Regions from separate parts of the Streptomyces sp. NPDC020489 genome, predicted to be linked through region 1. Evidence: riboswitches for the same ligand, from Rfam matches in the RefSeq annotation. Region 1 holds a riboswitch; each other region holds the start of a gene.

What was found. Region 1 has a riboswitch for cyclic di-AMP ahead of ACH41F_RS17580 (transglycosylase family protein). Riboswitches for the same ligand answer to the same signal wherever they lie in the genome.
Region 2: another riboswitch for cyclic di-AMP. It lies ahead of ACH41F_RS22080 (M23 family metallopeptidase); the one in region 1 lies ahead of ACH41F_RS17580 (transglycosylase family protein).
Region 3: another riboswitch for cyclic di-AMP. It lies ahead of ACH41F_RS30940 (NlpC/P60 family protein); the one in region 1 lies ahead of ACH41F_RS17580 (transglycosylase family protein).
Region 4: another riboswitch for cyclic di-AMP. It lies ahead of ACH41F_RS07690 (M23 family metallopeptidase); the one in region 1 lies ahead of ACH41F_RS17580 (transglycosylase family protein).

What each region holds. Positions count from the first base shown of each region.
Region 1 is NZ_JBIRUZ010000006.1:95,374-103,010, reverse strand. It holds gene ACH41F_RS17590 (cytochrome P450) at 11-1,273, shown strand; gene ACH41F_RS17585 (transglycosylase family protein) at 1,474-2,433, shown strand; cyclic di-AMP (ydaO/yuaA leader) riboswitch at 2,639-2,846, shown strand; gene ACH41F_RS17580 (transglycosylase family protein) at 2,850-3,542, shown strand; gene eno (phosphopyruvate hydratase) at 3,905-5,185, shown strand; gene ACH41F_RS17570 (septum formation initiator family protein) at 5,272-5,748, shown strand; partial or broken gene ACH41F_RS17565 (DUF501 domain-containing protein) at 5,772-6,173, shown strand; gene ACH41F_RS17560 (exopolyphosphatase) at 6,432-7,358, shown strand.
Region 2 is NZ_JBIRUZ010000007.1:503,041-510,677, forward strand. It holds gene ACH41F_RS22065 (alginate lyase family protein) at 1-15, shown strand, start outside; tRNA gene ACH41F_RS22070 (tRNA-Met) at 91-164, shown strand; gene ACH41F_RS22075 (PP2C family protein-serine/threonine phosphatase) at 272-1,357, shown strand; cyclic di-AMP (ydaO/yuaA leader) riboswitch at 1,591-1,748, shown strand; gene ACH41F_RS22080 (M23 family metallopeptidase) at 1,760-2,821, shown strand; gene ACH41F_RS22085 (aldo/keto reductase) at 2,946-3,890, shown strand; gene ACH41F_RS22090 (PrsW family intramembrane metalloprotease) at 3,954-5,267, opposite strand; gene trmB (tRNA (guanosine(46)-N7)-methyltransferase TrmB) at 5,367-6,179, opposite strand; gene lhgO (L-2-hydroxyglutarate oxidase) at 6,439-7,637, opposite strand, start outside.
Region 3 is NZ_JBIRUZ010000013.1:138,635-146,271, forward strand. It holds gene ACH41F_RS30930 (ATP-dependent Clp protease proteolytic subunit) at 1-484, shown strand, start outside; gene ACH41F_RS30935 (hypothetical protein) at 492-800, shown strand; cyclic di-AMP (ydaO/yuaA leader) riboswitch at 1,144-1,356, shown strand; gene ACH41F_RS30940 (NlpC/P60 family protein) at 1,360-1,833, shown strand; gene ACH41F_RS30945 (ATP-binding protein) at 1,933-2,388, opposite strand; gene ACH41F_RS30950 (Scr1 family TA system antitoxin-like transcriptional regulator) at 2,600-3,469, shown strand; gene ACH41F_RS30955 (DUF397 domain-containing protein) at 3,479-3,700, shown strand; gene ACH41F_RS30960 (aminotransferase class I/II-fold pyridoxal phosphate-dependent enzyme) at 3,737-4,864, opposite strand; gene bioB (biotin synthase BioB) at 5,012-6,241, shown strand; gene ACH41F_RS30970 (adenosylmethionine--8-amino-7-oxononanoate transaminase) at 6,234-7,514, shown strand; gene bioD (dethiobiotin synthase) at 7,516-7,637, shown strand, end outside.
Region 4 is NZ_JBIRUZ010000003.1:120,969-128,605, forward strand. It holds gene ACH41F_RS07680 (insulinase family protein) at 1-190, shown strand, start outside; gene ACH41F_RS07685 (insulinase family protein) at 187-1,575, shown strand; cyclic di-AMP (ydaO/yuaA leader) riboswitch at 1,766-1,931, shown strand; gene ACH41F_RS07690 (M23 family metallopeptidase) at 1,944-2,708, shown strand; gene ACH41F_RS07695 (GntR family transcriptional regulator) at 2,895-3,590, shown strand; gene ACH41F_RS07700 (HPr family phosphocarrier protein) at 3,729-4,010, opposite strand; gene ACH41F_RS07705 (GNAT family N-acetyltransferase) at 4,210-7,026, shown strand; gene ACH41F_RS07710 (DUF5998 family protein) at 7,070-7,637, shown strand, end outside.

The DNA.
Region 1 (7,637 bases):
CCGTCAGGGAGTGACCGACCACCCCACCCCCGCCCCGGAACTCTTCACCTGGGAGTTCGCGACCGACCCCTACCCCGCCTACGCCTGGCTCCGCGAGCACGCCCCCGTGCACCGGACCCGGCTCCCCAGCGGAGTGGAGGCCTGGCTGGTCACCCGGTACGGCGATGCCAAGCAGGCCCTGGCCGACCAGCGGCTCAGCAAGAACCCGGCGCACCATGACGAACCCGCGCACGCCAAGGGCAAGACCGGTATCCCCGGTGAGCGCAAGGCGGAGTTGATGACGCATCTGCTGAACATCGACCCCCCGGACCACACCCGCCTGCGCAGACTGGTCAGCAAGGCCTTCACACCCCGCCGCGTCGCCGAGTTCGCGCCGCGCGTGCAAGAACTCACCGACCACCTCATCGACCAGTTCACGGCGAAGGGGTCCGCCGACCTCATCCACGACTTCGCCTTCCCGCTGCCCATCTACGCCATCTGCGACCTGCTGGGCGTCCCGCGTGAGGACCAGGACGACTTCCGGGACTGGGCGGGCATGATGATCCGACATGGGGGAGGGCCGCGGGGCGGTGTCGCGCGGTCGGTCAAGAAGATGCGCGGGTACCTCCTGGAGCTCATCCACCGCAAGCGCGAAGGGCTGCCCGCCGAGCCCGTACCCGGCGAGGACCTCATCTCCGGTCTGATCCGCGCCTCCGACCACGGCGAGCACCTCACCGAGAACGAGGCCGCGGCGATGGCCTTCATCCTGCTCTTCGCCGGGTTCGAGACCACGGTCAACCTGATCGGCAACGGCACGTACGCCCTCCTCACCCACCCCGAGCAGCGCACCCGTCTCCAGAACTCTCTCGCCGCGGGCCGAACCGACCTGCTGGCGACGGGAGTCGAGGAACTGCTCCGCTACGACGGCCCCGTGGAACTGGCCACGTGGCGCTTCGCCACCCAGCCGCTCACCATCGGCGGACAGGACATCGCCCCCGGCGACCCCGTCCTGGTCGTGCTCGCCGCGGCGGACCGGGATCCGCAGCGGTTCGCCGATCCCGACGTCCTCGACCTGTCCCGGCGGGACAACCAGCACCTCGGATACGGCCACGGCATCCACTACTGCCTCGGCGCCCCGCTCGCCCGCCTCGAGGGCCAGACCGCGCTCGCCACACTCCTCACCCGGCTCCCGGACCTCCGACTCGCGGTGGATCCGGCCGATCTGAGATGGCGTGGGGGGCTCATCATGCGTGGACTGCGCACGCTGCCGGTCGAGTTCACGCCCGTTCGGTAGGAAGCCGGGCAACTCGCCCCTGACCCGCGGTCCTTGTGCCGGGCGACGCAAACATGACACGCCCTCAAGTCTGTGATCTTCACGTGATCTGTGCGGCATTAACTTGTGACAAGTGATCGTCTGCCGATACGTTCTCGCATCAACGCGGCGACCCGAACCACCCGCCGCGCCCGCACTGTCGTCTCGCGAAAGGGCACCGCATGCTCACCGGGAACGGTCGTCACCGTCGCCCCCGTCAGGCTCCGGCACTTCTCGTTGCGGCCGGAGTGACCGGCTCCGCCATCGCGATCCCGCTGCTCGGCGCGGGCGGGGCGAGCGCGGCGGACGGGAACACCTGGGACCAGGTCGCCCAGTGCGAGACCGGTGGCTCCTGGAGCGCGAACGACGGTGACGGCCACTACGGCGGGCTCGACCTCTCGCAGAAGAACTGGGAGAAGTACGGCGGCCTCGACTACGCCACGAGCCCCGACCTCGCCAGCCGCAACCAGCAGATAGCCGTCGCCGAGAAGGTCCTCGCGGACCAGGGTGTCGGCGTCTGGGGCACCTGCGGTCTGCTGCACGGACTCAGCGAGGACTCGGGCTCCGCCGATGTCGACACCGGCGTCGCTTCGCCGTCGACGAGCGACAGCGACGACTCCGACGCGTCCGCCCAGCCCGAATCCACCGAATCAGCCGAAACTACCGAATCCTCCGAATCACCCGGATCGGCGGGTCTGTCCAACTCGTCCGGCGAATCGGAATCGGCCGATGCGACGGACTCGTCCGGCAGCGCCTCCTCGTCGCCCACCACCGGAGCGGACAAGTCCGCCAAGTCGGACAACTCCGGCTCCGCTCCGGGTGGTGCGCTGTCCTCCGGCAGCCCGTCCGCCGCGCCGACCGAGAGTGACGAATCGGACAACTCCTGGCGAGAGGGCGGCTCTTCGAACCTGGTGGACACCGGCGCCCTCGTTGCCCCCTCCGAGGGCACCGGCCGGCACCGGGGTGCGAGCGCCGAGGAGGGCTCGTACACCGTCCGGACCGGCGACACGCTCGCCTCCATCGCCGACTCCCTTGACCTCGACGGTGGATGGCGTCGGCTCTATACCGCGAACGAGCAGGTCATCGGCGCCGATCCGAGCGCGATCGAGCCCGGGCAGACCCTTGCTCTAGGTAGCGAATAGGGCGAAATCCCCAGGGAAAAACCGTGAGTTCACGTCCGTACTTCACCGCAAATGTCCCGTTTGGTGAAAGTGTGGGATGAGTCTCAGAAGCCCTGATCGTCTTTGAAATCCCCCGGGTTCCGTGTCTACGGTCAACACCGCTCGTCACCGCGAGCCCCGGCTGCCGCAACGCCGAATCCTGCCAGCGGCCGTACGGGAACAGTCGTCGCGTCAAGCGCCGTAGGCAGGAGCGGGGGACCCAAGGTAAGTGCCGGGTCCGGAAGTTGAGGCCTCACGGGGTCTCATGGCCGAGAGGCCGCCGGAACCGGCTTGGGGTGGAGCCGCGCAGCGCGCCGAGAGGCGAGATGTGCGGCCGGGCAACTCAACCGGCCCGAACCCGACAGCTCACCTCGCAGGCGTCGGTGAGGGGATCCACCATGCTGTTTTCCGCCAAGGGCAAGCACCGTCGTCCGTCCAAGGCCACCCGCGCCGCCGCGCTCGCCGGTGTCACCGGTGTCGCCATCGCCGCTCCGCTGATGGCGGCCGGCAACGCCTCGGCCGCCACCGCCTCCGAGTGGGACGCCGTCGCCCAGTGCGAGTCGGGCGGCGACTGGTCCATCAACACCGGCAACGGTTACTACGGCGGCCTGCAGTTCTCCGCCTCCACCTGGGCCGCGTACGGCGGCACGGCGTACGCCTCCACCGCCGACCAGGCCTCCAAGGCGCAGCAGATCGAGATCGCCGAGAAGGTCCTCGCGAGCCAGGGCAAGGGTGCCTGGCCGACCTGTGGTGTGGGCCTGTCCAGCGCCGGCTACACCGGCGGTGGCTCCAGCTCGTCGTCCTCGAGCGACAGCAACAGCGGCAGCACCAGCACCGGCACGCGCTCCTCCGAGCAGCAGGCCTCCCGCTCGTCCGAGCGTCCGGCCGCGAAGAAGACCGTCACCACCCCGACCGGCAAGAAGGTCAAGAAGGGCGACGGCGAGTACAAGGTCGTCAAGGGTGACACCCTCAGCTCCATCGCCGAGGAGCACGACGTCAAGGGTGGCTGGCAGAAGGTGTTCAAGCTGAACAAGGACATCGTCAGCGACGCCGACTTCATCTACCCGGGCCAGCAGCTGCACCTCAAGTAAGAGGGACACGGCCGCGCCCCGGCCGAACCACGGCCGCCCCGGCCGAATCACAGCCGCGTCCCGGCCGAACCACAGCGCCCTCACATCCGTGGCCCTCACACTGAGGGCCTCGTGAGGGCCCCCCGTCCCCACGGGCTCCCCGCTCCGGTGCGTGTTCCCCCGTACGCACCGGGGCGGGGTTTTTTCGTGCGGTGCCGCCGAGACGCCGCCGTCGGTTTGTTCGGTTCAGAAACAATTTACTCTCGGTTCTGTCCACGGGGCGGTCCACGCGGTGGCCGATCCCCCGGAGCCGGTTAGGCTCGGTCTCGCAGAACCCACCGCGGTCCCGGCGGACCGTGTCACATCCCAAGAAGGAGATGCTCGTGCCGTCCATCGACGTCGTCGTAGCCCGGGAAATCCTGGACTCCCGAGGCAACCCCACGGTCGAGGTCGAGGTCGGCCTCGACGACGGCAGCACCGGTCGTGCCGCCGTCCCCTCCGGCGCCTCCACGGGCGCCTTCGAGGCCATCGAGCTGCGCGACGGTGACCCGAACCGCTACCAGGGCAAGGGTGTCGAGAAGGCCGTCCTCGCGGTCATCGAGCAGATCGGCCCGGAGCTGGTCGGCTACGACGCCACCGAGCAGCGCCTGATCGACCAGGCGATGTTCGACCTGGACGCCACCGACAACAAGGGCTCGCTCGGCGCCAACGCCATCCTCGGCGTCTCCCTCGCCGTCGCCCACGCCGCCTCCGAGGCCAGCGACCTCCCGCTCTTCCGCTACCTGGGCGGCCCGAACGCGCACCTGCTGCCCGTTCCGATGATGAACATCCTGAACGGCGGCTCGCACGCCGACTCCAACGTGGACATCCAGGAGTTCATGATCGCCCCGATCGGCGCGGAGTCCTTCTCCGAGGCGCTGCGCTGGGGCACCGAGGTCTACCACACCCTCAAGAAGGTCCTGAAGAACAAGGGCCTGTCCACCGGCCTCGGCGACGAGGGCGGCTTCGCCCCGAACCTCGGCTCCAACCGTGAGGCCCTCGACCTCATCCTCGAGGCCATCAACGAGGCCGGTTACACCCCCGGCGAGCAGATCGCCCTCGCGCTCGACGTCGCCGCCTCCGAGTTCTACAAGGACGGCGTCTACTCCTTCGAGGGCAAGGACCGCTCCGCCGCCGAGATGACGGAGTACTACGCCGAGCTCGTCGCGGCGTACCCGCTCGTCTCCATCGAGGACCCGCTGTTCGAGGACGACTGGGAGGGCTGGAAGACCATCACCGACCAGCTCGGTGACAAGGTCCAGCTCGTCGGCGACGACCTGTTCGTCACCAACCCCGAGCGTCTGGCCCGCGGTATCGAGGAGGGCGCCGCCAACGCGCTGCTCGTCAAGGTGAACCAGATCGGCTCGCTCACCGAGACCCTCGACGCCGTCGAGCTGGCCCAGCGCAGCGGCTTCAAGTGCATGATGTCGCACCGCTCCGGCGAGACCGAGGACGTCACGATCGCCGACCTCGCCGTCGCCACCAACTGCGGCCAGATCAAGACCGGCGCCCCGGCCCGCTCCGAGCGCGTCGCCAAGTACAACCAGCTCCTGCGCATCGAGGAGATCCTCGACGACGCCGCGGTGTACGCCGGCCGCTCGGCCTTCCCCCGCTTCAAGGGCTGAGCCACAGCCAAGTCGTACGTACGTCCCCGTACTCGGTCCCGTACCGTGTGCGGGGACGTACGCGCGTGTGAACGGGAGTGAGAGAGATGGCCGTCAAGGACCGTGACCGCTTCTCCACCGCCACCCGGATCCGGCTGCTCGGCGAGCAGACCGCCGCCCGCGTCTACCGCTCCCAGACCAAGCGGCAGGCCCGTCGCTCCCGGCTGACCGGCCGCGCGGCGCTGCTCGCGCTGGTGCTGTGCTCGCTGGTGGTCGCGCTCGCCTATCCGATACGGCAGTACGTCTCCCAGCGCGCCGAGGTCGCCGACCTCCAGCGGCAGCAGGAGCAGGCCCGGCAGCGGGTCGAGGAGCTGCGGGACGCCAAGGCGCGCTGGCAGGACGACGCGTACGCCGAGCAGCGGATCCGGGAGCGGCTGCACTATGTGATGCCGGGGGAGACGGGGTTCATCGTCGTCGACCCGGACGCGGCGCGGCAGTCGCGCGCCGATCTGGGGGCGGCCGACCGTCCCTGGTACGCGAACGTCTGGGACGGGGTCGACAAGTCCGACGCCTCCGACCAGTGAACCTGACCTAGAGAAAGACAGGCATGGAAACGCCCCCGCCGACCACTTTGCGCACCGAGCCGACCGACGCCGACGTCGAGGCCTTCAAGCAGCAGCTCGGGCGTCCGCCGCGCGGACTGCGCGCGATCGCGCACCGCTGCCCGTGCGGCCAGCCGGACGTGGTGGAGACGGCCCCGCGGCTGCCCGACGGCACGCCCTTCCCGACGACGTACTACCTGACGTGTCCGCGTGCCGCCTCGGCGATCGGCACGCTGGAGGCGAACGGCGTCATGAAGGAGATGACGGAACGGCTCCAGAGCGATCCGGAGCTGGCCGCCGCGTACCGCGCCGCGCACGAGGACTACCTCGCGCGCCGGGACGCCATCGAGGTCCTGGAGGGCTTCCCGAGCGCGGGCGGCATGCCGGACCGGGTGAAGTGCCTGCACGTGCTGGTGGGGCATTCGCTGGCCGCGGGTCCGGGCGTCAACCCGCTGGGCGACGAGGCGATCGCGATGCTGCCGGAGTGGTGGCTCAAGGGTCCGTGCGTGCAGCCGCTCGCCGCGCCCGACCCGGCCGAGGAGCACCCGGGCGAGGAGGGTGCGGTGTCCGACCCCGCCGAGGCCCGCGGCGGCTCCTTCGCCGCCGCGCCGGCCGTCCCGGAGGGCTTCGGGCGGGTCGCGGCGGTCGACTGCGGTACGAACTCCATCCGGCTCCTGGTCGCGGACGTGAACCCGGCCACCGGTGAGCTGCGGGAGCTGGACCGGCGGATGACGATCGTGCGGCTCGGCCAGGACGTGGACCGGACCGGCCGGCTGGCGCCCGAGGCGCTGGAGCGGACGTTCGCGGCCTGCCGCGAGTACGCGCGGGTGATCCGTGAACTGGGCGCCGGGACGGTGCGGTTCGTGGCCACCTCGGCCTCCCGGGACGCCTCCAACCGGGACGACTTCGTGCGCGGTGTCGTGGACATCCTCGGTGTCGAGCCCGAGGTGATCACCGGGGAGCAGGAGGCGGAGTTCTCCTTCACGGGGGCGACCAAGGAGCTGACCGGGCGGGACGACCTGGCCCGGCCTTACCTGGTGGTGGACATCGGCGGCGGTTCGACCGAGTTCGTGGTCGGCGACGACCGGGTGCGGGCGGCGCGTTCGGTGGACGTCGGCTGTGTGCGGCTGACCGAGCGGCACCTGGTGCGCGACGGCGAGGTGAGCGACCCGCCCTCCGAGGAGCGGATCGCGGCGATGCGGGCCGACATCGAGGCCGCGCTGGACCTCGCGGAGGAGAGCGTGCCGTTGCGCGAGGCGCGCACGCTGGTGGGGCTCGCGGGGTCGGTGACGACCGTGTCGGCGATCGCGCAGGAGCTGCCCGGTTACGACTCGGCCCGTATCCACCACTCCCGTGTCTCCCTGGAGCGGGTCCGTGAGATCACCGGCTGGCTGCTGGGCTCCACCCACGCCGAGCGGGCGGCCGTGCCCTCGATGCACCCGGGGCGGGTGGACGTCATCGCCGCGGGGGCCCTCGTCCTGCTGTCGATCATGGAGCGGACCGGGGCCGAGGAGGTCGTGGTGAGCGAGCACGACATCCTCGACGGCATTGCGTGGTCGGTGGCCCGGCCCTCTTTTGTTACTGGTCAGTAGTTCTCTGCTGAGCAGGTCGGACAGCGTATGAGCGTGTCCGAGGGGGTCCTGAGACCCCCTCGGGCGCGTGCCGCTCGGAAAGTTCGTGAAGTTCTTCACAAGGAATTCCGCCCTGTGGAACCGGGAAAAGGGCCCGGTTGGCCCTTCCGAGGGGCGAACGGCCTGTTGAACGTGTTCAGATGGGGTGCGGGACGGCCCGCCCGGACCCTCTCGCACGAGGGTGTTTCCGGTGGCTCACACCAGCCTCCCGAGCCCAGAGAGGCAGCTCACGCGGCATTG
Region 2 (7,637 bases), on a different contig from region 1:
AACCCCGGCAGCTGAAAAAGCAGGTCAGTGGCGCCGTGAGCCCACCGTGGTGCTGAGCGTCCCGCGAATGGCGTATGCTGGTTTCAACGACGCGGGGTGGAGCAGCTCGGTAGCTCGCTGGGCTCATAACCCAGAGGTCGCAGGTTCAAATCCTGTCCCCGCTACTGAAGGCCCAGGGCCGGAGTCCAGTTCATGGACTCCGGCCCTGAGCGTTTCCCCCGGTCGGGCCACACCGCTCGCCGCCCCGTCCGGCTCCGGGAAACCTGGGGGCGTGGACCAGGAGGCGGAGGAGGGGCGGCACGTCTCCGCCCTCTTGCGGATGCTGCCCGCCGTACTGATCGTCGGCGGGATCCTCTACGACCTCCTGACCCCCCGCGCGTTCACCGCGATCCCCTTCTTCACCGCCGCCCCGCTGGTCGCCGCTCCCCTGTGCCCGCTGCTCGGCACCCTGGCCACCGGGGCCGTTGCGCTGGTCGCCGCCTTCGCCGTGCATCTGCGCTACGGCCTCCACCTGGACGCGGACGCCCTCACCGAGGTGCTCACCGTGGCCACCGTCGCCGTGCTGGCCACCGTCCTCAACCGGGTGGTGCGCCGCGGCGACCAACGGCTCGCCTCGCAGCGGGAGATCGCCGAGGCCGCCCAGCGGGCCGTGCTGCCCCGCCCCGCCGACCGGATCGCCGGTTTCGACATCGCGGTGCGCTACGAGGCGGCGCAGCAGGACGCCTTCATCGGCGGGGACCTGTACGCCGTCCAGGACAGCCCCCACGGGGTGCGGCTGGTGGTGGGGGACGTGCGCGGCAAGGGCATGGGCGCGGTGGCGGCCGTCGCCGTCGTCATCGGGGCGTTCCGGGAGGCCGCCGAGCAGGAGGCGGGCCTGGAGGCGGTCGCGCGGCGGCTGGAGCGGGCGCTGGCCCGGGAGGGGACCCGGCGCGAGGGGCTGGACGCCTTCGAGGGGTTCACCACCGTCGTCCTCGCCGAACTGCCCCACGGTGACGGGCTGGTCCGGATCCTCAACCGCGGCCATCCGCCGCCGCTGCTGCTGTGTCCCGACGGCACCGTGCGCTCGCTGCCCGCCGCCGAGGCCGCGCTGCCGCTCGGGATGGGGGAGTTGGGGACCTGGCCGGACCGCGCCGAGGAGGTCGCCTTCCCGGCCGGGGCGACGCTGCTGCTGTACACCGACGGGCTCTCCGAGGCCCGGGACCGGAACGGGGAGTTCTACGACCCGGCGGCGCGGCTCGCGGGACGCGCCTTCCGCGATCCGGGGGTGCTGCTGTCCGCGCTCGCGGCGGAGGTGCGCCGGCACACCGGGGGTGCGCTGACGGACGACATGGCGCTGCTCGCCGTACGCCGCCCGTGACATGGTCACGTCCGGTGACCGGTCGGGCGCCCTCCGCAGGGCGACTGACGTGCCGTCAGTTCCGGTGGGCCTGCTGAGGCGTGGTCAACTCGCCCGATTTTCACCGCTCATAGGTCTGTACGTCCCGCCGAGAAAGGTTAATGATCAAGCGGAACAGCTTGGAATCCACACCCCGGGTCTATTAACGTTCGATAACGCAGCGCGGTCGTCCCAGCCGTCACAAGAGACGGCTCCGTGCTCACGCGCTTAATCCCGCAAGGGAGCCGGGGAACCACCACCCTGGGGTGAATCGCGCGGATCCCGCCGTGGCACCACGGTCGGTATACGCGCGTAGGAGACCTTCCTGCTCCGAACCCGTCAGCTAACCCGGTAGGCGAGAAGGAAGGAAAGGAGTACGCCCACGTGGCGTCGAACCCGCCTGCCCCCGAGGCCCCGTACGTGCCGAGCCAGCGCAGCACCGATGCCTTCGGCCACGGCAGCTACCACCACGACGAGGGTCCGCAGGACGTCTGGAATCCCACCGAGGACTCCGTCCGACCGGCACGCGGAAAGCACCGGGTCAGCAAGCAGCGCAGCGGCGGATTCGCCCGCAGCTCCACCGTCCTGGGCGTAGGCGTCATAGCCGCCGTCGGCGGGGCCGGGATGGCCAGCGCCAACACCGGCAAGCCGCCGGTCTCCCTCTCGATACCGGACCTGCCGTTCGTGTCGGGCGAGGAGGAGGCGCCGCAGGGCTCGGCCACCGTGCTGAGCGACCTCGCCGCGGCCCCCGCGGCCCCCACGGCCGCCCCCGCGACCACCACGAACGCGATCCAGGCCGCCACCACCACCTCCGGCGCCGGCGAGACGCTGCGCAACCGGATCATGGCGCAGGCCGAGAGCCAGCAGACCCAGGTCGCCGACAAGGCGCAGCTCGCCACCCAGACCGCCCTCGCCGACGAGGCCGCCAAGGCCGAGGCCGCCGCGCTGAAGAAGGCCGCGGACGACGCCGCCGAGGCGAAGAAGAAGGCGGAGGCGGACGCCGAGAAGGCCGCCGAGGCCAAGCGTCTGGCCGAGCTGGCCAAGCAGTACACGCTGCCGACCTCCGCGTACACCATCACCTCCACCTACATGCAGGCCGGCTCCCTGTGGTCCTCCGGCTACCACACGGGTCTCGACTTCGCCGCCCCCACCGGCACGCTCATCAAGGCGGTCCACAACGGCACCATCACGCAGGCGGGCTGGGACGGCTCGTACGGCTACAAGACCGTCCTCACCCTCGACGACGGCACCGAGGTGTGGTTCGCCCACCAGTCCTCGATCAGCGTGAGCGTGGGGCAGAAGGTCGCCACCGGTGACGTGATCGGGCGCGTGGGCGCGACCGGCAACGTCACGGGCGCACACCTGCACCTGGAGGTCCACCCCGGCGGTTCGTCCAGCGGCATCGACCCGATGGCGTGGCTGCGCAGCAAGGGGCTCACGCCCTGAGGCTCCCCCCTTCCTGAGCACCGGCGGCCCTGACGCACACCCCCCGACGTCAGGGCCGCCGGTTTTGCGTGTGCTTTGCGGCCGTCGCGGAAGAGCGCCCTGTCCGCGGGCGTTGATCCTGCACATGACTTCTCTTCGCAAGCTGGGTTCGTCCGACCTCGAGGTCTTCCCGCTCTCCCTCGGCGGCAACGTCTTCGGCTGGACCGCCGACGAGGCGCAGTCCTTCGCCGTCCTGGACGCCTACACGGCCGCGGGCGGCAACTTCGTGGACACCGCCGACTCCTACTCGGCGTGGGTCGACGGCAACGCCGGCGGCGAGTCCGAGACCATCATCGGCAACTGGGTCAGGGCCCGCGGCAACCGCGACGACCTCGTGATCGCCACCAAGGTCAGCCAGCACCCCGACTTCCAGGGCCTGACCGCGGCCAACATCAAGGCCGCCGCGGACGCCTCGCTGAGCCGCCTCGGCACCGACCACATCGACCTCTACTACACCCACTTCGACAAGCCCGAGGTGCCGGTCGAGGAGATCATCGGCGCGCTCGACGAGCTGGTGAGGGCGGGCAAGGTACGCCACATCGCCGCCTCCAACATCTCCGCCGAGCGCCTGGAGGCCTCCCTGGCCTTCTCCGAGCGCGAGGGCCTGGCGCGGTACGTGGCGCTCCAGCCGCACTACAACCTGGTCTCGCGCGAGACGTACGAGGGTGAGCTCCAGGACCTGGCCGAGCGCGCCGGGCTGGCCGCGGTGCCGTACTTCGCGCTGGCCGCCGGGTTCCTCACCGGCAAGTACCGCGACGGCGAGGTGGTGGAGGGCGCCCGTGCCGCCGGCGCCGGCAAGCACCTCCGGACCGAGCGCGGCCGCAGGGTCCTCGCCGCCCTCGACGACATCGCCGAGGCCCATCGGGTGCCCGTCGCCACGGTCGCCCTCGCGTGGCTGGCCGCCCAGCCGACGGTGGCCGCGCCGATCGCCTCCGCGCGGACGGTGGAGCAGCTGCCGGCCCTGCTGAAGGTGGCGGACGTGAACCTGACGGACGACGAGGTGGAGGCCCTGACGACGGCGTCCGCCTAGGACGTGGCGGGGCGGGGGCGGCTCGCGCGCCGCGCCGGGGCGAACGTCGCCGGCCCCGCGGCCCTAGGTCCGGTACGGGTTGTACGCGGGGTACTGGACCGCCTGGTACCCGTGCACGGGCCACTGGGCCGGCGGGACGGGGGCGGGGACCGGCGGGGCCGTCATCCGGGCCGCGTGGTCCAGGGCCGGGCGCGCCACCTCCCGCCGGACCCACAGCTCGTGCAGCAACTCCCGCTCCCGTACGACGAAGTCGGCGTTGGCCCGGCCGAGGCGCCCCCGGTGGCGCAGGAACGCCAGGGACGTCGCGTACGCCTCGTACTGCGCCACCGCCCGCGCCGCCGCCTTGCCGGCGTGGGCGCGCGCGTACTGGCGGGCGATACGGCGGGCCCGCATCGAGCTGAGCGCGAAGGGCTCGGCGGGGGTGAGCCAGCCGGCCGCGGCGTAGGCGGGCAGCTCCTCGCGCACGGTGCGCAGCTCGCGCTGCCGGGTCCAGATGACGAGCCAGGTCAGCAGCCCGAACGCGGGGAGCATGAAGGCGGCGTACACCGCGAAGAAGCCGTACTCGCCGAAGGTCGCGGAGCCGTTCCAGACGGCGTGCATGGCCATCGCGAGCAGCAGGCCGGACAGGGGCAGGAGCACCCGGCGCACCTGGTGGCGGTCCGCGGACAGCGCGGCGATGCCGAATCCGATGCCGGTGAGCACGGTGAACAGCGGGTGCGCGAACGGCGACATGATGACGCGGACGAAGAACGTCGCCGCGGTGACCGAGGCGATGCCGCTGTCGCCGGTGAGCTGGTCGGTGCCGAAGGCGGTGCCGAGGTAGAGGATGTTCTCGGTGAACGCGAAGCCGGTGGCGGTGACCCCGGCTATCACCACCCCGTCGACGATCCCGGTGAAGTCCCGTCTGCGGAACAGGAAGACCAGCAGCACGGCCGCGGCCTTGGCGGTCTCCTCGACGATCGGCGCTATGACGGTCGCGCCCAGGGTGTCGGCGCTGGAGGGGTCCGCGGTCGCCGTCGCTATCCAGCGGGTGGCGAAGCTGTTGGCGACGATCGCTATCAGCGCCGCCGCGCAGGCACCCCAGGAGAAGGCGAACAGCAGATTGCGCCACGGCCCCGGCTCCACCCGGTCCAGCCAGCGGAAGGCCGCCATCAGCAGCGGCACGGGCAGGATCGCGAGCCCGAGCCCGACCAGGAAGCCCTCGGTGCCGGTCTGTTCGCGCACCAGAGCGAGGATGACGAGCCCGGAGAGCGCGAGCAGGGTGATGAGCGCGCCGTAACGCACCTCCTTGCGCTGCCACCAGTGCGCGTGCCGCAGCGCACCGCCGCCGGGAGGACCGGTGGGGTGGTGCGTCGGGTACGGGGGAAAGGTGGTCACGGCATCGACCCTAACGAGTCAGGGGCGCCGCCCGCAGGAGGGCCGAGACGGTCTCCGGCGCCGGTGGGGGGTGGTCGTCGCACGGTTGTCGCTGTTGTCCTACCGCTGTACGCGCCGGAACAACAGGTCGTTCACGACATGTCCCTTCTCCAGTCCCTGGCCCTCGAAACGGGTCAGCGGGCGATACTCCGGACGCGGCGCGAAACCCCCGTCGGCCTGGGTGTTCTCGAAGTCCGGGTGCGCCGTGAGGACCTCGAGCATCTGTTCGGCGTACGGCTCCCAGTCGGTCGCGCAGTGCACGATCGCCCCGGGCTTCAGCCGGGTCGCGGCCAGGGTGAGGAACTCCGGCTGGATCAGCCGCCGTTTGTGGTGCCGCTTCTTGGGCCAGGGGTCGGGGAAGTAGACGCGCAGCCCGTCCAGCGCGTCGGGGGCGAGCATCTCGCGCAGCAGGATGATGGCGTCGCCGTTGCCGACCCGGACGTTGGAGAGGCCGTGCTGGTCGGCGAGGTTGAGCAGGTTGCCCTGGCCGGGGGTGTGGACGTCGACGGCGAGGATGTTGGTCCCCGGGTCGGCGGCCGCCATCCGCGCGGTGGCCTCGCCCATCCCGAACCCGATCTCCAGCACGACCGGGTGGTCGTTGCCGAACAGCTCCACGGGGTCGATCACCCGCTGCCCGTCGATGTCCAGCCCCCACTGGGGCCACAGCCGTTGCAGGGCGTCCGCCTGCCCGGCCGTCACCCGGCTCCGGCGCGGCTGGAAGCTGCGGATCCGCCGCTCGAAGTGCGACCCGGCGGGATCGGCTTTCGGCCCGTCGGGAAAGCGCGGCTCCCCCTTGGTCCGGGTGTGCCGAACGGGCGCACCGGGGGTGGGGGCGGACTGGGACGCGTCGGGGGCGTTGGGGGAGTCAGACACAGTGGGGTCGATTTTACGGGGGTGGGGGCGAGCGCATCGGCCGCTGGGGAGGGGACGGGGCGGGGTGGCGGGGACGGCGGCGGGACGGCGGCGGGCGCGAGACCCCCCGCACCGCGGCCACCACGTCCCGTCACACGGCTCCGAGTGCGGCCACCGCGCCGCGTCACACGCCCCCCAGCGCGGCCACCGCGCCCCGCGTCACACGGCCGGTGCGGCCACCACGTCCCGCACACGCCCCCCAGCGCAGCCACTACGCCTGTCACACGGCTTCCAGCGTGGCCAACGCCCTCCTCGCCACCTCCCGCCCGATCGGCAGCGAGGCCGTCGCCGCCGGGGACGGCGCGTTCAGCACATGCACGGTCCGCGGGCCCTCCTTGATCAGGAAGTCGTCCACCAGCGTCCCGTCCCGCAGCACCGCCTGCGCCCGCACCCCCGCCGCTGCGGGCACCAGGTCGTCCTCCCGGACCGCGGGCAGCAGCCTGCGCACCGCCTCGGTGAACGCCGCCCTGGACACCGACCGCCGCAGTTCACCGGCCCCGTACCGCCAGTGCCGCCGCGCTATCCGCCACGACCCGGGCCAGGCCAGCGTCGCACCGAGTTCCCGGGGGTTCACGACCCCCCACCCGTACCCCTCGCGGGCCAGCGCCGGGACCGCGTTGGGTCCGATGTGCACGCCGCCGTCGATCCCGCGGGTGAGATGCACCCCGAGGAAGGGGAACGCCGGATCGGGCACCGGGTAGACCAGCCCCTTCACCAGCTCGGGCCGCGCGAGGGTGAAGTACTCGCCCCGGAACGGCACGATCCGCATCCCGGGGTCGTCCCCGGTCAGCCGCGCCACCTCGTCGCAGTGCAGCCCGGCGCAGTTCACCAGCACGCGTGCCCGGACGACGTCCCCGGCGGTCGTCCGCACGGCCACGCCGAGCTCGGGCCGACGGTCGACCCGCTCGACCCGGGCGCCGTAGCGGATGTCGGCGCCCGAGGCCTCCGCCAGCTGCCGGGCGACCCCGGTGAAGTCGCAGATGCCGGTCGTGCCGACGTGTATGGCCGCCAGTCCGCGCACCTCCGGCTCGTACTCCGTGATCTGCGCGGGGCCCATCTCGCGCACCGGGATGCCGTTCTCCCGGCCGCGCTGCACGAGCGCGTGCAGGCGCGGCAGCTCCGAGCGCTCGGTGGCGACGATCAGCTTCCCGGTCACGGCGTGCGCGATGCCGTACTCGGCGCAGAACTTCACCATCTCGGCGGCGCCCTCGACCGCGTACCGCGCCTTCAGCGACCCCGGCCGGTAGTAGATCCCACTGTGGATCACCCCGCTGTTGCGCCCGGTCTGATGCCGGGCGGGCCCGTCCTCCTTCTCCAGCACGGTCACCCGCGTCCCCGGAACGGCACGCGTGATCGCATACGCCGTCGACAACCCGACGATCCCGCCCCCGACCACGAGCACGTCGCAGTCATAAGCGA
Region 3 (7,637 bases), on a different contig from region 1:
GGCCCAGTTCATGCACCTCGAGCACCAGGACCCCGACCGGGACATCTCCCTCTACATCAACTCCCCCGGCGGCTCGTTCAGCGCCATGTCGGCGATCTACGACACGATGCGATTCGTCAGTTGCGACGTGGAGACGATCTGCCTCGGGCAGGCGGGCTCCTCGGCGGCGGTGCTGCTGGCGGCCGGCACCCCCGGCAAGCGGTTCGCGCTGCCGGGTGCCCGCATGGTGATCCACCAACCCTCCCTGCCGCAGCCCGTGGAGGGACAGGCGAGCGATCTCGCCATCCAGGCGGCGGAGTTGGGGCGCGTCCGGGCCCGTCTGGAGGAGCTGCTCGTACGGCACACCGGCCGCACCCCCGAACAGGTCGCCGCCGACATCGAGCGGGACAAGGTCCTCGACGCCCAGGAGGCCCTGGAGTACGGCCTGGTGGACCGGATCATCCCCAGCCGCAAGGCCTCCCGCCCCGCTCCCGGCGACCGGTGAGCGGGCGATGCTGCCACCGGAACTCCCTCCGCTGCCCGCACTGACGCGCGCCGAGGGCGAGTTGATCGACCGTTACCTCGACGCGGTCGACCTGCTCGGCCGGATCAACCCGGCGCACGACGGGGACACCTACCGTGGACTGCGGGCCGCTCAGGCGCTGGTGACGAAGGCCGCCGAGCTGCGTGACGCGCTGGTGACCATGCACCAGCGCGGCGAGACCGAGCTGCACGCCCCGACCCTCGCTCGGGCGCTGCGGGTGCTCGACGGGGAGCGGCGCACGGCCCGGGTCACCGTGCCGCCCCCCTCCGACAGTTGACGCGACCGCGACCGTGGCCGGTCCGGACGTCCCGCTCCTTGTCGCGGCGCCCGGACCGGTCTTGAAACGGACCGAAAGACGTACCCCCTTTTGGAGTAGACGCCCCTCCTCGGACAGGGCCGTTCAGGTTGCGCAACGCGCGTAGCCGGAGCCCGGAACGAGGACCTTCGATGCTGGTCCGGGGGGCCGTGACCCCCTGGACGCTCCCTCGAACAGACGAGTGTCCACCCGAACGGGTGAGTGGTGAGTAACGCCACAAATCCCCGATTCCATTGGGTTTTTCGGCGTGGAGTGCGTGAAGATCCCTGACTGACGACAAGACCCCGCCGCAGCGGCGGGGCGATCCGGGCGGACGCCGAGTCCTGCCGCCGCCTGGATGACCGGTCGACAGGAGTGGATCGGCAGGAGTGGAGGACCCAAGCACGACGGGTCGCCGGGACGGTCAAGCCATGACCGGACCTGAGCAGCCCTTGGGGTGAAGCCGCGTCAGCGGCCGGGCAACTTCGCCAGCCCGAATCCGACAGGTCATCCTTCACAGGCGGCTGACGAAGGGTTGCGCATGTCTGCGCTCAATCGTGTCCCGTCGCTCATGGTCCGGGCCGGTACGGCTTCGGCTCTCACCATCGCCGCCGTGGGCGGCTCGATCGTGGTCCCGGGCGTCGCCTCCGACGCCGAGGCGGCCACATCGTCGACGAAGGCACTTCAGGTGGCGGCTTCCAAGAAAGGCTCCCCGTACAAGTACGGCGCCGCGGGACCGCACCGGTTCGACTGCTCCGGGCTCACGCTGTACTCGTTCAAGAAGGCCGGCAAGAAGCTGCCCCGGACGGCGGCACAGCAGTACAACAAGACCCGCCACATCTCCGCGGGGAACCGCAAGGCCGGAGACCTCGTGTTCTTCCACTCCGGCTCCAGCGTGTACCACGTCGGCATCTACGCCGGTAAGGGCAAGATCTGGCACTCCCCGAAGAGTGGGGAGGTCGTGAAGCTTCAGAAGATCTGGACCAAGAGCGTCTGGTACGGCCGGGTCAAGTGACCCACCCCGTGCGGGTGACGGCGACCTGACCCGCCGTCACCCGCGCGGGTCGTCGACGGGCCCCTGAAGGGCGCCTCCGAGGACTCGGGGCGCCCTCTTTCACGGCTCCTGCTGGCCCGCGGAGACCGGCTCGGCCGGGACCACCCACGGGAGTTCGATGGAGACGGTCTTGCCCCCCTCGCGGGTGGGCCGGACTCTCAGCTTGCCGCCGCACTCCGCGGTCAGCCAGCGGATGATGACCATGCCGCGGCCGTTGTCCTGCTGGACCGCGGCCGGCAGCCGTCTGGGGAAGCGGGGGTGGCTGTCGGTGACCCCGATACGCAGGTGTTCGTCGCGGTCGAGCTGGAGGTCCACCGTGAAGGTGGGGGACTGCCCGAACGTGTGCTGTACGGCGTTGGTGGTGAGTTCGGAGACGATGAGCCGGATCGCCTCGGCCACCTCGGTGTCGGCCGGCAGACCCCATTCCGCCAGGGTGCCGATGACGTATGTGCGAGCCGCGGAGACCGAGGCGGGATCGCTCGGCAGAGTGACGGATGCTTCCAGATGGTCTGCCATGACGACGCCGTCCCTTTCCCACGGGACCTGGTCCGACACGGAGCGGATGGGTCGAGTACGGTCCCGGACTGGTGCTTCATCGCCAGACTGCCATCACCGGGCCGGTCACGGTGCCGATCCACCAAGATATGCATATATCTGTCGCTCGATGCGGTGAACTCTCCGACGGAAAACCGTATGTGGGCGGCCCGGAAGGAGTAGGGAGTAGCCCATGCAGCACGGTCCCGCGGTACGCCGCCGGAAACTGGGCGCCGAACTGCGTGCCTTGCGCACCGGCGCCGGGCTCACCAGTGGTGAGGCGGCCCGGCTGGTGGGCTGGCACCAGTCGAAGGTGAGCCGGATCGAGACCGGCGCGAGCGGGGTGAAACCGGCCGATGTGCGGTTACTGCTGGACGCCTACGAGGTGCAGGACGCTCAACTCCGGGAGTTGCTGCTGGTGTTGGCGGGGTCCGACGAGGGCGGCGGACGGCACCACTGGTGGCACCAGTACCGCGGGGTACTGCCGCCGACCTACCGCGATTTCATCAGTCTGGAGTCCCAGGCGAGCGCGATGCGCACCCTGGAGACCTCCGTGGTGCCGGGGCTGCTGCAGACACCCGAGTACGCGCGCGCGGTGACGCGGGCCGCGGTGGGCGGCCTCGACGTCGACCCGGACGAACGGCTGGACGCGCTGGTCGAGGTGCGACTGGCCAGGCAGGACGTCCTTCGGGCAGAGCCGCCGCTGGAGCTGAGCGCGGTGCTCGACGAGGCGGTGCTGCGCCGGGACATCGGCGGCCCCGAGGTCATGGCGCGGCAACTGCACCGGCTCATCGACGCGGCCCGGCTGCCCCAAGTGAGGCTTCAGGTCCTGCCGTTCGCCGCGGGAGCGCACATCGGCATCACCGGGCCTTTCGTAATCTTCTCCTTTTCGAGCAAATCTGATCTGGATGTCGTTGTTCTCGACCACTTGACGAGTAGCCTCTACCTCGAGCGGAAAGAAGACCTCCAGGCCTATACCGAGGCCTTCAACACCCTTCAGATCCACGCCCTTTCGCCCGAGGACTCGTTGGATTACATCGCCGGGATAGCAGACGGCGCGTAAGGAGGCACCATGTCCGCAATGCCTCGGAACGTTCCTTCCAGTACCGACCTGCACGGCGTGCGATGGCTGCGCAGCAGCTACAGCACCGGAGCCAACAACTGCGTGGAGACGGCTCGGCCAGGCACCGGTCCAGCGGCCGGACTGCTCGCCGTACGCGACTCCAAGGACCCGTCCGGACCCGCGCTGCTCTTCTCCCCCGAGAGCTGGGCGGGGTTCACGGCCGCGTTCTGATCCCCGTCGTCGAGTACACGGCCGTGTCACGCCGACTCATGGTCGCGTCTCGCCGATCACACGTACAGCGCGTTCGATCTGCGCCGCGGAGAGGTCCGCGCGGGCGGTCAGCCTGAGCCGTGAGATGCCGTCGGGGACGGAAGGAGGACGGAAGCAACCGACGGACAGTCCCACCGCACGGCAGTCCGCCGCCCACTGCACGGCCTCCTCCGGGGACGGCGCGCGCACGGAGACGACCGCGGCGTCCGGGCGTACCGCCTCGTGACCCGCGGCGGTCAGCCGTGCGTGCAGCTCGGCGGCCACCTCGCGGGCCCGCGCCGCGCGCTCCGGCTCGCGGCGCAGCAGCCGCAGGGCCGCCAGAGCCGCCCCCGCCGCGGCGGGGGCGAGGCCGGTGTCGAAGATGAAGGTCCGGGCCGCGTTGACCAAGTGGTCGATCACCCGGGCGGGGCCGAGCACGGCGCCGCCCTGGCTGCCGAGCGACTTGGACAGCGTGACGGTTACCACGACGTCCTCGGCGCCCGCGAGTCCCGCCGCGTGCGGGGCGCCCCGGCCGCCTGTGCCGAGCACGCCGAGGCCATGGGCGTCGTCGACGACCAGGCCCGCGCCGTGCTCCCGGCACGCCTCGGCGAGCGCGGCCAGCGGGGCGGCGTCGCCGTCGACCGAGAAGACCGTGTCGGAGACGACGACGGCCGGTCCGTCGTGCGTCTGCAGCGCCTTGCGCACGGCTTCCGGGTCGGCGTGCCCGACGACCTGGGTGGTGCCGCGTGCCAGTCGGCAGCCGTCGATGAGCGAGGCGTGGTTGCCGGCGTCGGAGACGATCAGTGAGCCGTGCGGGGCCAGCGCGGTCACCGCGGCGAGGTTGGCGGCGTACCCGGAGGAGAAGACCAGGGCCGCCTCGAACCCGCAGTATTCGGCCAGCTCGCGTTCCAGTTCAGTGTGGAGCTCGGTCGTGCCGGTGACGAGTCGAGAACCGGTGGAGCCCGCGCCCCAGGTCCGGGCGGCCCGGGCGGCGCCCTCGGTGACCTCCGGATGGCGGGCGAGCCCCAGGTAGTCGTTGCTCGCGAGGTCCAGCAGCGGCGAGTCGGCGGGGCGGGGGCGCAGGGTGCGTACGAGTCCGGCGCGGTGGCGCAGCCGCGCCTGCTCGTCGATCCAGCCGAACGCCATGGGTCCTCCGGAGGTTTTGTAGGCAGCGAACAGACACTAGTGGGACAGGCAGCCCCCCACTGTGTGGCAATACCCACACAGCGAATGGCCGCTGTTGTGTGAACTCTCCTTGGCCCAAGACGGCTCCTTAGGACAGGATCAGTTTTCATGGACCTGCTGAACACGCTGGTGGACAAGGGGCTTCGGCGCGAGCTGCCGACCCGCGAGGAAGCTCTCGCCGTCCTCGCCACCTCCGACGACGACCTGCTCGATGTGGTGGCCGCGGCCGGAAAGGTGCGCCGGCACTGGTTCGGCCGACGGGTGAAACTGAATTACCTCGTCAACCTCAAGTCCGGCTTGTGCCCCGAGGACTGCTCCTACTGCTCGCAGCGGCTGGGCTCGACCGCCGGCATCCTGAAGTACACCTGGCTGAAACCGGACGAGGCCTCCAAGGCCGCTGCGGCCGGGCTCGCGGGCGGCGCCAAGCGGGTCTGCCTGGTGGCCAGCGGCCGCGGGCCGACGGACCGGGACGTGGACCGGGTCTCCGACACCATCAGGGCGATCAAGGACCAGAACGAGGACGTCGAGGTCTGCGCCTGCCTCGGACTGCTCTCCGACGGCCAGGCCGAGCGCCTGCGCGAGGCGGGCGCCGACGCCTACAACCACAACCTCAACACCTCCGAGGCGACGTACGGCGAGATCACCACGACGCACACCTACGCGGACCGCGTGGACACCGTGCAGAAGGCGCACGCCGCCGGTCTGTCGGCGTGCTCGGGTCTCATCGCCGGAATGGGCGAGACGGACGAGGACCTGGTCGACGTGGTCTTCTCGCTGCGCGAGCTGGACCCGGACTCGGTGCCGGTCAACTTCCTGATCCCCTTCGAGGGCACCCCGCTGGCCAAGGAGTGGAACCTCACCCCGCAGCGCTGTCTGCGCATCCTGGCGATGGTCCGGTTCGTCTGCCCGGACGTCGAGGTGCGGATCGCGGGCGGCCGCGAGGTGCATCTGCGCACGATGCAGCCCCTCGCCCTGAACCTGGCCAACTCGATCTTCCTCGGTGACTACCTCACCAGCGAGGGCCAGGCCGGCAAGGCCGACCTGGAGATGATCGCGGACGCCGGCTTCGAGGTGGAGGGCGCGGGCGAGGTCACGCTGCCCGAGCACCGGGCCGACGTGGCCGCCGCCGCGGGCGGCTGCGGGTCGCACGGGAGCGCGGAGGGTGCCGGGTGCGGGTCGCACGGGGGCACGGAGAGTGCCGGGTGCGGGTCGCACGGGAGTGCCGGGTGCGGGTCGGTGTGCGGTGCGGCTCCGGAGCCGGCGGCCAACGAACCCCGTCCGGACCTGGTCGCCGTACGCCGTCGTGGTGCCGGAACGGATCTCGCGCCCAATGCCTGACCTGTCCGTCCCGGAACTGCTGGAGCTGGACCGGCGGCATGTGTGGCATCCCTACGGTCCGATGCCGGGACGTGCCGAACCGCTCGTCGTGGAGTCGGCGAGCGGGGTGCGGCTGCGGATGGCCGACGGCTCGGGTGAGCTGGTCGACGGCATGTCGTCCTGGTGGTCGGCGATCCACGGCTACAACCACCCGGTGCTGAACGAGGCCGCGCGCGAGCAGCTCGGGCGGATGAGTCACGTGATGTTCGGCGGGCTCACCCACGAGCCCGCCGTACGGCTCGCGAAGCTCCTTGTCGACATGTCGCCCGAGGGTCTGGAGCATGTCTTCCTCGCCGACTCCGGCTCGGTGTCGGTCGAGGTCGCGGTGAAGATGTGCCTCCAGTACTGGCGCTCGCTGGGCCGCGGCGGGAAGCGGCGCCTGCTCACCTGGCGCGGCGGCTACCACGGTGACACCTGGCAGCCGATGTCGGTGTGCGACCCCGAGGGCGGGATGCACGAACTGTGGAGCGGGGTCCTGCCGCGCCAGGTGTTCGTGGGAGCCCCTCCGGCCGCGTACGAGGAGTCCTACGCCGAGGAGCTGCGCTCGGCGATCGCCCGGCACGCCGACGAGCTGGCCGCGGTGATCGTGGAGCCGGTGGTGCAGGGCGCGGGGGGCATGCGGTTCCACTCCCCCGCGTATCTGCGGGTGCTGCGCGAGGCGTGCGACGCCCATGACGTGCTGCTGGTGTTCGACGAGATCGCGACCGGCTTCGGCCGGACCGGCGCGCTGTTCGCGGCGGGGCACGCGGCGGTGACACCGGACGTGATGTGTGTGGGCAAGGCGCTGACCGGCGGCTACCTGACGATGGCCGCCACCTTGTGCACCGCGCGGGTGGCGGACGGCATCTCGCGGGGCGAGGTCCCGGTGCTCGCCCACGGCCCCACGTTCATGGGCAACCCGCTCGCGGCGGCCGTGGCCTGTGCCTCGATCGAGCTGCTGCTCGGTCAGGACTGGCTCGCCGAGGTCAAGCGCGTCGAGGCCGGCCTGCGCGAGGGACTGGCTCCGGCGCGGGACGTCCCGGGCGTCACGGACGTGCGGGTCCTCGGCGCGATCGGGGTGGTCCAGCTGGATCACGACGTCGACATGAAGGCGGCGACGGAGGCGGCGGTGCGCGAGGGCGTGTGGCTGCGGCCGTTCCGCGATCTGATCTACACGATGCCTCCGTACGTCACCGGCGACGCGGACGTGGCACGGATCGCCCGCGCGGTGTGCGCGGCGGCTCGGGAGGGTTGAGATGTCGGTACTGGTGATCACGGGCACCGGCACGGAGGTCGGCAAGACGATCGCCACCGCCGCGGTCGCCGCGGCGGCGGTGGCGGCGGGCCGGTCGGTGGCCGTGCTCAAGGCGGCACAGAC
Region 4 (7,637 bases), on a different contig from region 1:
CCGCGTCCTGGAGGTGACCGCCGAGGAGGTCCAGGAGGTCGCCAAGGCCCGCCTGCGCCCCGACAACCGCGCGGTGCTCGTCTACGAACCCCTCTCCCCGGAGGCCGCCGAGGACGCGGAGCTCCCCGAGGACCCCGAGGCCGCGGCCACTGTCGAGGCCGGCGACAAGAACGAGGAGGCGGCCAAGTGACCGAGCTCGCCACGATGGAGTTCCACCCCCAGCCGCAGGCCGGCGAGGCGAAGCCGTGGGCCTTCCCGGCCCCCGAGCGCGGCACCCTCGACAACGGCCTGACGGTCCTGCGCTGCCACCGCCCCGGCCAGCAGGTCGTCGCCGTCGAGGTCCTCCTGGACGCCCCGCTGGACGCCGAGCCCGCCGGTCTCGACGGTGTGGCCACGATCATGGCGCGGGCCTTCTCCGAGGGCACCGACAAGCACACCGCCGAGGAGTTCGCCGCCGAGCTGGAGCGCTGCGGCGCCACCCTGGACGCGCACGCCGACCATCCCGGCGTCCGCCTGAGCCTCGAGGTCCCGGCGTCCCGCCTGCCCAAGGGGCTCGGTCTGCTGGCCGACGCCCTCAGGGCGCCCGCGTTCGCCGACAGCGAGATCGAGCGGCTGGTCACCAACCGGCTCGACGAGATCCCGCACGAGCTCGCCAACCCCTCCCGGCGGGCCGCCAAGGAGCTCTCCCGGACGCTGTTCCCGGCGGACCTGCGCATGTCCCGCCCGCGCCAGGGCACCGAGGACACCGTCCGCGCGATCGACTCCGCGGCCGTACGCGCCTTCTACGAGAAGCACGTCCGCCCCGCCACCGGCACCGTCGTGGTCGTCGGCGACCTGACCGGCATCGACCTCGACGCGCTGCTCGGTGACACCCTCGGGTCCTGGACCGGCTCCTCGGCCGAGGCGCGGCCGGTGCCGCCGATCACAGCCGACGACACCGGCCGGGTCGTCATCGTGGACCGCCCCGGTGCCGTCCAGACGCAGCTGCTGATCGGCCGGATCGGCGCCGACCGGCACGACCGCGTGTGGCCCGCCCAGGTGCTCGGCACGTACTGCCTCGGCGGCACCCTCACCTCCCGCCTGGACCGCGTCCTGCGCGAGGAGAAGGGCTACACCTACGGCGTGCGCTCCTTCGGGCAGGTCCTCCGCTCCGCCCCGGACGGCACCGGCGCCGCGATGCTCGCCATCAGCGGTTCCGTGGACACCCCGAACACCGGTCCCGCCCTGGAGGACCTGTGGACGGTGCTGCGCACCCTCGCCGCGGAGGGGCTCACCGACGCCGAGCGGGACGTCGCCGTGCAGAACCTCGTCGGGGTGGCCCCGCTGAAGTACGAGACCGCGGCGGCCGTCGCGAGCACGCTGGCCGACCAGGTCGAGCAGCACCTGCCCGACGACTACCAGGCCACCCTGTACCGACAGCTCGCCGCCACCGGCACCGTGGAGGCCACCGCGGCCGCCGTGAACGCCTTCCCGGTGGACCGTCTGGTGACAATCCTGGTCGGCGACGCCTCCGCCATCAGGGAGCCCGTGGAGGCCCTCGGCATCGGTGAAGTCACCGTCGTGACGGCCGAGTAGCGGCACGCGCGCGGGGGAGCCCTGGTGACTGGAGGGTCACCAGGGCTCCTTAATGTCCGAATTGAAGGCCAGTTGCCTGTTTGCCCTGTGGGATGCGCTACAAAAGCCGTGATCCGTTTGGGGATTGAAAGTGGCCCCGCTTAGCGTCTTCCCGGCTGTCCGTCAGGCACTGCGCCGCGCCCGCGGCACCGGACAGCCATCGCCGAGTCCCCGTACGGCGCGAGCCAGGGGAGCCGGGGACCCATCCGTAGTCCCTGGGGTGAATCGGACGCCCGCGCGTGCCGCGAGGGGGTCCGTAGGAGACCTTCCTGCTCCGAACCCGTCAGCTAACCCGGTAGGCGAGAGGGAAGGAAAGGACCAGCCACTACATGGCGTTCACGCGCCCCACCGGGAAGCACCGCGCCCCGAGCCGGATCAAGCGCGGCACCGCCCGCGCGGCCGGCGTCGCGGCCCTCGCCACCACCGGTGTCATCGGCACCCTCGCCGCCCCGGCCCTCGCCGCGGAGCCCGCGGCCGAGCAGACCGGACTCACCCCGGTCATCACCCTCGGCGACTCGGTCGCCGCCCAGATCGACGCCCAGGCCGAGGCCCAGGAGCAGGCGGCCGTCGAGGCCGCCCAGCAGAAGGCCGAGGAGGAGGCGCGCCGCCAGGCCGCCGCCAAGGCCAAGAAGGAGCGCGAGGCCAAGGAGCGCGCCGCCCGCGCGGCCGCCGAGCGCGAGCGCCTGAACACCTTCGTCAGCCCGATCGCCGGCTCCTACATCTCCACCGGCTACAAGGCCGGCGGCGCGGTGTGGTCCTCCGGCAGCCACACCGGCGTGGACTTCCACGCCGCCAGCGGCACCTCCGTGCGCGCGGTCGGCTCCGGCACGGTCGTCGAGGCCGGCTGGGGCGGGTCCTACGGCAACAACGTCGTGATCAAGATGCACGACGGCACGTACACCCAGTACGGCCACCTGTCGTCCATCGGCGTCTCGGTGGGCCAGACGGTCACCCCGGGCCAGCAGATAGGCCTGTCCGGCGCGACCGGCAACGTCACGGGGCCGCACCTGCACTTCGAGGCCCGCATGACCGCGGAGTACGGCTCGGACATCGACCCCGTCGCCTACCTCCGTTCGCACGGCGTGAACGTCTGACGACCGACGCGAGACCTCTTCGGAACCCCGGCCCACCGGCCGGGGTTTCGTCGTTTCCGGCACGGCGCTGTCCAAAAAATATCCATGGATTCCGGCCCGCCATCGGAAATTCCCGCTCTTTGCAATAGAGTCACTGAACACACGTCAATCGTCGACGTTTCACGGGGATTAAAGCGGAGGTCGGTCATGCGTATTCCGGCGCACTCGGTATGCACCGCGATCAGGGACGACATCGTCGCCGGTGTCTACGAGCGCGGCAGCCGGCTCACCGAGGAACTCCTCGCGCGCCGCTACGGCGTCTCCCGCGTCCCCGTCCGGGAGGCCCTGCGCACGCTGGAGGCCGAGGGGTTCGTGGTGACCCGGCGGCACGCGGGCGCATGCGTGGCCGAACCTACCGAGCAGGAGGCGGCCGACCTGCTGGAGATGCGGATGCTCCTGGAGCCGCTCGGCGCCTCACGGGCCGCCCAGCGGCGCACCGAGGCGCATCTGAAGGTGCTGCGTGGCCTGGTCAGGCTGGGGCAGGAGCGGGCCAGGCGGGGCAACAGCGACGACCTGCGGTCCCTGGGCGGCTGGTTCCACGAGACGCTCGCCCAGGCCTCCGGCAGCCCCGCGCTGGCCTCGGTGCTGACCCAGCTGCGCCACAAGATCTCCTGGATGTACGCGGTGGACGCGCCGGCCGACCCCGTCGAGTCCTGGGCGGAGCACGGCGCGATCGTCGACGCGGTGGGCCGCGGGGACGGGGAACGCGCGCGGGCCGTCACCGCGCTGCACACGGAACGCTCGACGGCCGCCCACCGACTCAGGTTCGGCTCCGCGGGAGACCGGCCCGAGCGTGTGAGGAACTCGCAACATCCCGTACACACGCCGAGCCTGTGGCATTAACAAAAGGGCCGTATACAAAGGGGCAGTAATTCGCGGGGGCCTATTTCTGCTGCCTGCGAACGCGAATTCACCGAGTGCGTACGGAGAAAAGAAAGGGCCCGCCCGATAATGCGGACGAGCCCTTCGGTCATGCCGTGATCAGACGGTCTCGGGGAGTTCCTCGAGGCCCTCAGAGACCAGCTTCGCCAGTCGGTCGAGGGCGGCGTCCGCGCCCTCGGCGTCGGAGGCGAGCACGATCTCCTCGCCGCCCTGGGCGCCGAGGCCCAGAACCGCCAGCATGGAGGCCGCGTTGACGGGGTTGCCGTCGGCCTTGGCGATCGTCACGGGGATGCCGGAGGCCGTGGCGGCCCGGACGAAGATGGAAGCGGGGCGGGCGTGGAGGCCCTCGGCCCAGCCGACGTTGACGCGGCGCTCAGCCATGTGATGCTGCCCTTCGGTGTTCAGGGTTGTCTAGACCAGTTTCCCACAACGTGAAGCGTCTCCGGAGCGGTCCTTCGTCCCGTCCGGGGTGAGTCGTCGGACCGCGGCCTCGGCCCGACATCCGTCCCTCTCGCGATCCTGCGCGTTCTCCACAGACTGCCTCGCGCCGTTGTCGTACGCGAGCCGTAACCTGGGGCCCATGCAGAGCTCGCCGGACCGGCACGAGTACCCCGCGCACTGGGAAGCCGACGTGGTGCTGCGCGACGGCGGCACCGCGCGCGTCCGCCCCATCACCGTTGATGACGCCGAGCGCCTGGTCAGCTTCTACGAGCAGGTCTCCGACGAGTCGAAGTACTACCGCTTCTTCGCCCCGTACCCTCGCCTGTCCGCCAAGGACGTCCACCGCTTCACGCACCACGACTTTGTGGACCGGGTGGGACTCGCCGCCACGGTCGGAGGCGAGTTCATCGCCACCGTACGCTACGACCGCATCGGCACCGACGGAACGCCCGCGTCCGCACCCGCCGACGAGGCCGAGGTCGCCTTCCTCGTCCAGGACGCCCACCAGGGCCGCGGCGTCGCCTCCGCCCTCCTCGAACACATCGGCGCGGTCGCCCGCGAGCGCGGCATCCGCCGGTTCGCCGCCGAGGTGCTGCCCGCCAACACCAAGATGATCAAGGTGTTCACGGACGCCGGGTACACCCAGAAGCGCAGCTTCGAGGACGGCGTCGTCCGCCTGGAGTTCGACCTCGAACCCACCGACCGCTCCCTCGCCGTGCAGTACGCGCGCGAGCAGCGCGCCGAGGCGCGGTCCGTGCAACGGCTGCTGGCGCCCGGCTCGGTCGCCGTGATCGGCGTCGGCCGTGCCCCCGGCGGGGTGGGCCGCGGCCTGCTCGACAACATCCGGGACGCCGGCTTCACCGGCCGCCTCCACGCCGTGAACAAGGCCTTCACCGACAAGGAGCTGGACGGGGTGCCCGCGTACCGCTCGGTGCGCGACATCGACGGTCCCGTCGACCTGGCGGTGGTGGCCGTGCCCGCCGAGCACGTCCCCCAGGTCGTCACCGAGTGCGGCGAGCACGGCGTCCAGGGTCTCGTGGTGATCTCCGCCGGGTACGCCGAGAGCGGCCCCGAAGGACGCGAGCGCCAGCGCGAACTCGTCCGGCACGCGCGCGCGTACGGCATGCGGATCATCGGCCCCAACGCCTTCGGGATCATCAACACCCACCCGGACGTACGGCTGAACGCCTCCCTGGCCAACGAGCGGCCCCGCCCCGGCCGCATCGGCCTGTTCGCCCAGTCCGGAGCCATCGGCATCGCCCTGCTGTCCCGGCTGCACCGGCGCGGCGGCGGCGTCACCGGGGTCACCGGCGTCTCCACCTTCGTCTCCTCCGGCAACCGCGCGGACGTCTCCGGCAACGACGTCCTGCAGTACTGGTACGACGACCCGGACACCGACGTCGTCCTGATGTACCTGGAGTCCATCGGCAACCCCCGCAAGTTCACCCGCCTCGCCCGCCGCACCGCCGCCGCCAAGCCGCTGGTCGTCGTCCAGGGCGCCGGCTCCGCCCCGCAAGGGCATGCCGTACGGGCCACGCGGCTCCCGCACTCGACGGTGTCCGCGCTGCTCAGGCAGGCCGGCGTGATCCGGGTGAACACCATCACCGAGCTCGTCGACACCGGGCTGCTGCTCGCCCGGCAGCCCCTCCCGGGCGGCCCGCGCGTGGCGATCCTCGGCAACTCCGAGTCCCTGGGTCTGCTGACGTACGACGCCTGCCTCTCCGAGGGCCTCAGGCCGCTGCCCCCGCTGGACCTGACCACGGCCGCTTCGCCCGCCGACTTCCACACCGCCCTGTCGCGCGCGCTCGCCGACGACACCTGCGACGCGGTCGTCGTGACCGCGATCCCCGCCGTGGGGGAGGGGTCCGCCGGGGACGCGGCGCTCGCCGAGGCGCTGCGGTCTGCCGCCGGGCAGGTACCGGGCAAGCCGGTGCTCGTGGTCCACGTCGAGCTGGGCGGACTCGCGGAGGCGCTGTCCGCCGCGGCCAGCACGGCACCGCAGGCCGCGACACCGGGCGCCTCCCACCCCTTCCGGGCCCTGGACCGCCTCGCCGCCAAGCCCCCCGAGGACACCCCCCGCGACGGCTCCCGCCTCATCCCCGCCTACCCCGCCGCCGAACGCGCCGTCCGCGCGCTCGGCGAAGCCGTCAGGTACGCCCAGTGGCGCCGCGAGGCCGCCGACCCCGGCAAGGTGCCCGAGTCCATCGACGCGGCCATCGACGAGAAGGGTGCCGCCCGACTGATCGACAGCCTCCTCGCGCGCGGCCAGGGCCTCACCCTCGGCACCGAGGAGACCTGCGAACTCCTCGGCACCTACGGCATCCAGGTCCACCGCGCCCTGCTGGCGCCCACCCCCGACGCGGCCGCCCGGGCCGCCCGCGACCTCGGCTACCCCGTCGCCCTCAAGGCCACCGCCCCGCACCTCAGGCACCGCGCCGACCTGGGCGGCGTACGCCTGGATCTGGCGGACGAGGACCAACTGCGACGCGCCTACGCCGAGTTGACGGAGCTGTTCGGGACGCCGGAGGAGCTGCGCCCGGTCGTGCAACGCATGGCGCCCCGCGGCGTGGACACCGTCGTACGGGCCGTCATCGACCCCGCGGCCGGCGCCGTGCTCTCCTTCGGGCTCGCCGGAGCCGCCTCGCAGCTGCTCGACGACGTCGCGCACCGGCTGATCCCCGTCACCGACCGGGAGGCGACCTCGCTGGTCCGCTCCATCCGGACGGCACCGCTCCTGTTCGGCTGGAGAGGATCGGCGCCCGTCGACACGGCGGCCCTGGAGGAGCTGCTGCTGCGGGTCTCCCGCCTCGTCGACGACCACCCCGAGGTGGTGGCGGTCACCCTGGAGCCCGTCGTCGTCGCCCCGCACGGCCTGAGCGTCCTCGGCGCCTCCGTACGGCTCGCGCCCCCGCCCGCCCGCGACGACCTCGGCCCGCGGACGCTGCCCGCGTACTGAGAACCCCCTGAGCGGTGCCTCGCAGTCAGTGCTCCCCCGTAGGATGGGGCCCATGGCCAAGACCAGTACGACGACCCAGGGGCTGCGAGCGGCGATCGAACGCAGCGGCTACTACCCGGCCCTCGTGGCCGAGGCGGTGGAGGCCGCCGTGGGCGGCGAGCCCATCCGGTCGTACCTGGTCCACCAGGAGACGACGTTCGACCAGAACGAGGTGCGGCGGCACGTGACCGTGCTCGTCCTCACCGGCAACCGCTTCATCGTCAGCCACACCGACGAGCAGGCCGCGGACGGCACGTCCCCGACGCCGTACGCCACCACCTCCACCGAGTCGGTCAAGCTGGACCGGATCTCCTCCGTGGTGCTCAGCCGGGTCGTCGCCAACCCGGAGCAGTACCAGCCGGGCACCCTGCCCCGCGAGGTCGTGCTGACCATCGGCTGGGGCGCCGTCGCCCGCATCGATCTGGAGCCGGCCGCCTGCGGCGACCCCAACTGCGAGGCGGACCACGGCTACACGGGCAACTCCACCGCCGACGACCTCAGCCTTCGCGTCAGCGAGGCCGGGGACGGCCCGGAGACGGTGCGCCAGGCACTGGCCTTCGCGCAGTCCCTCT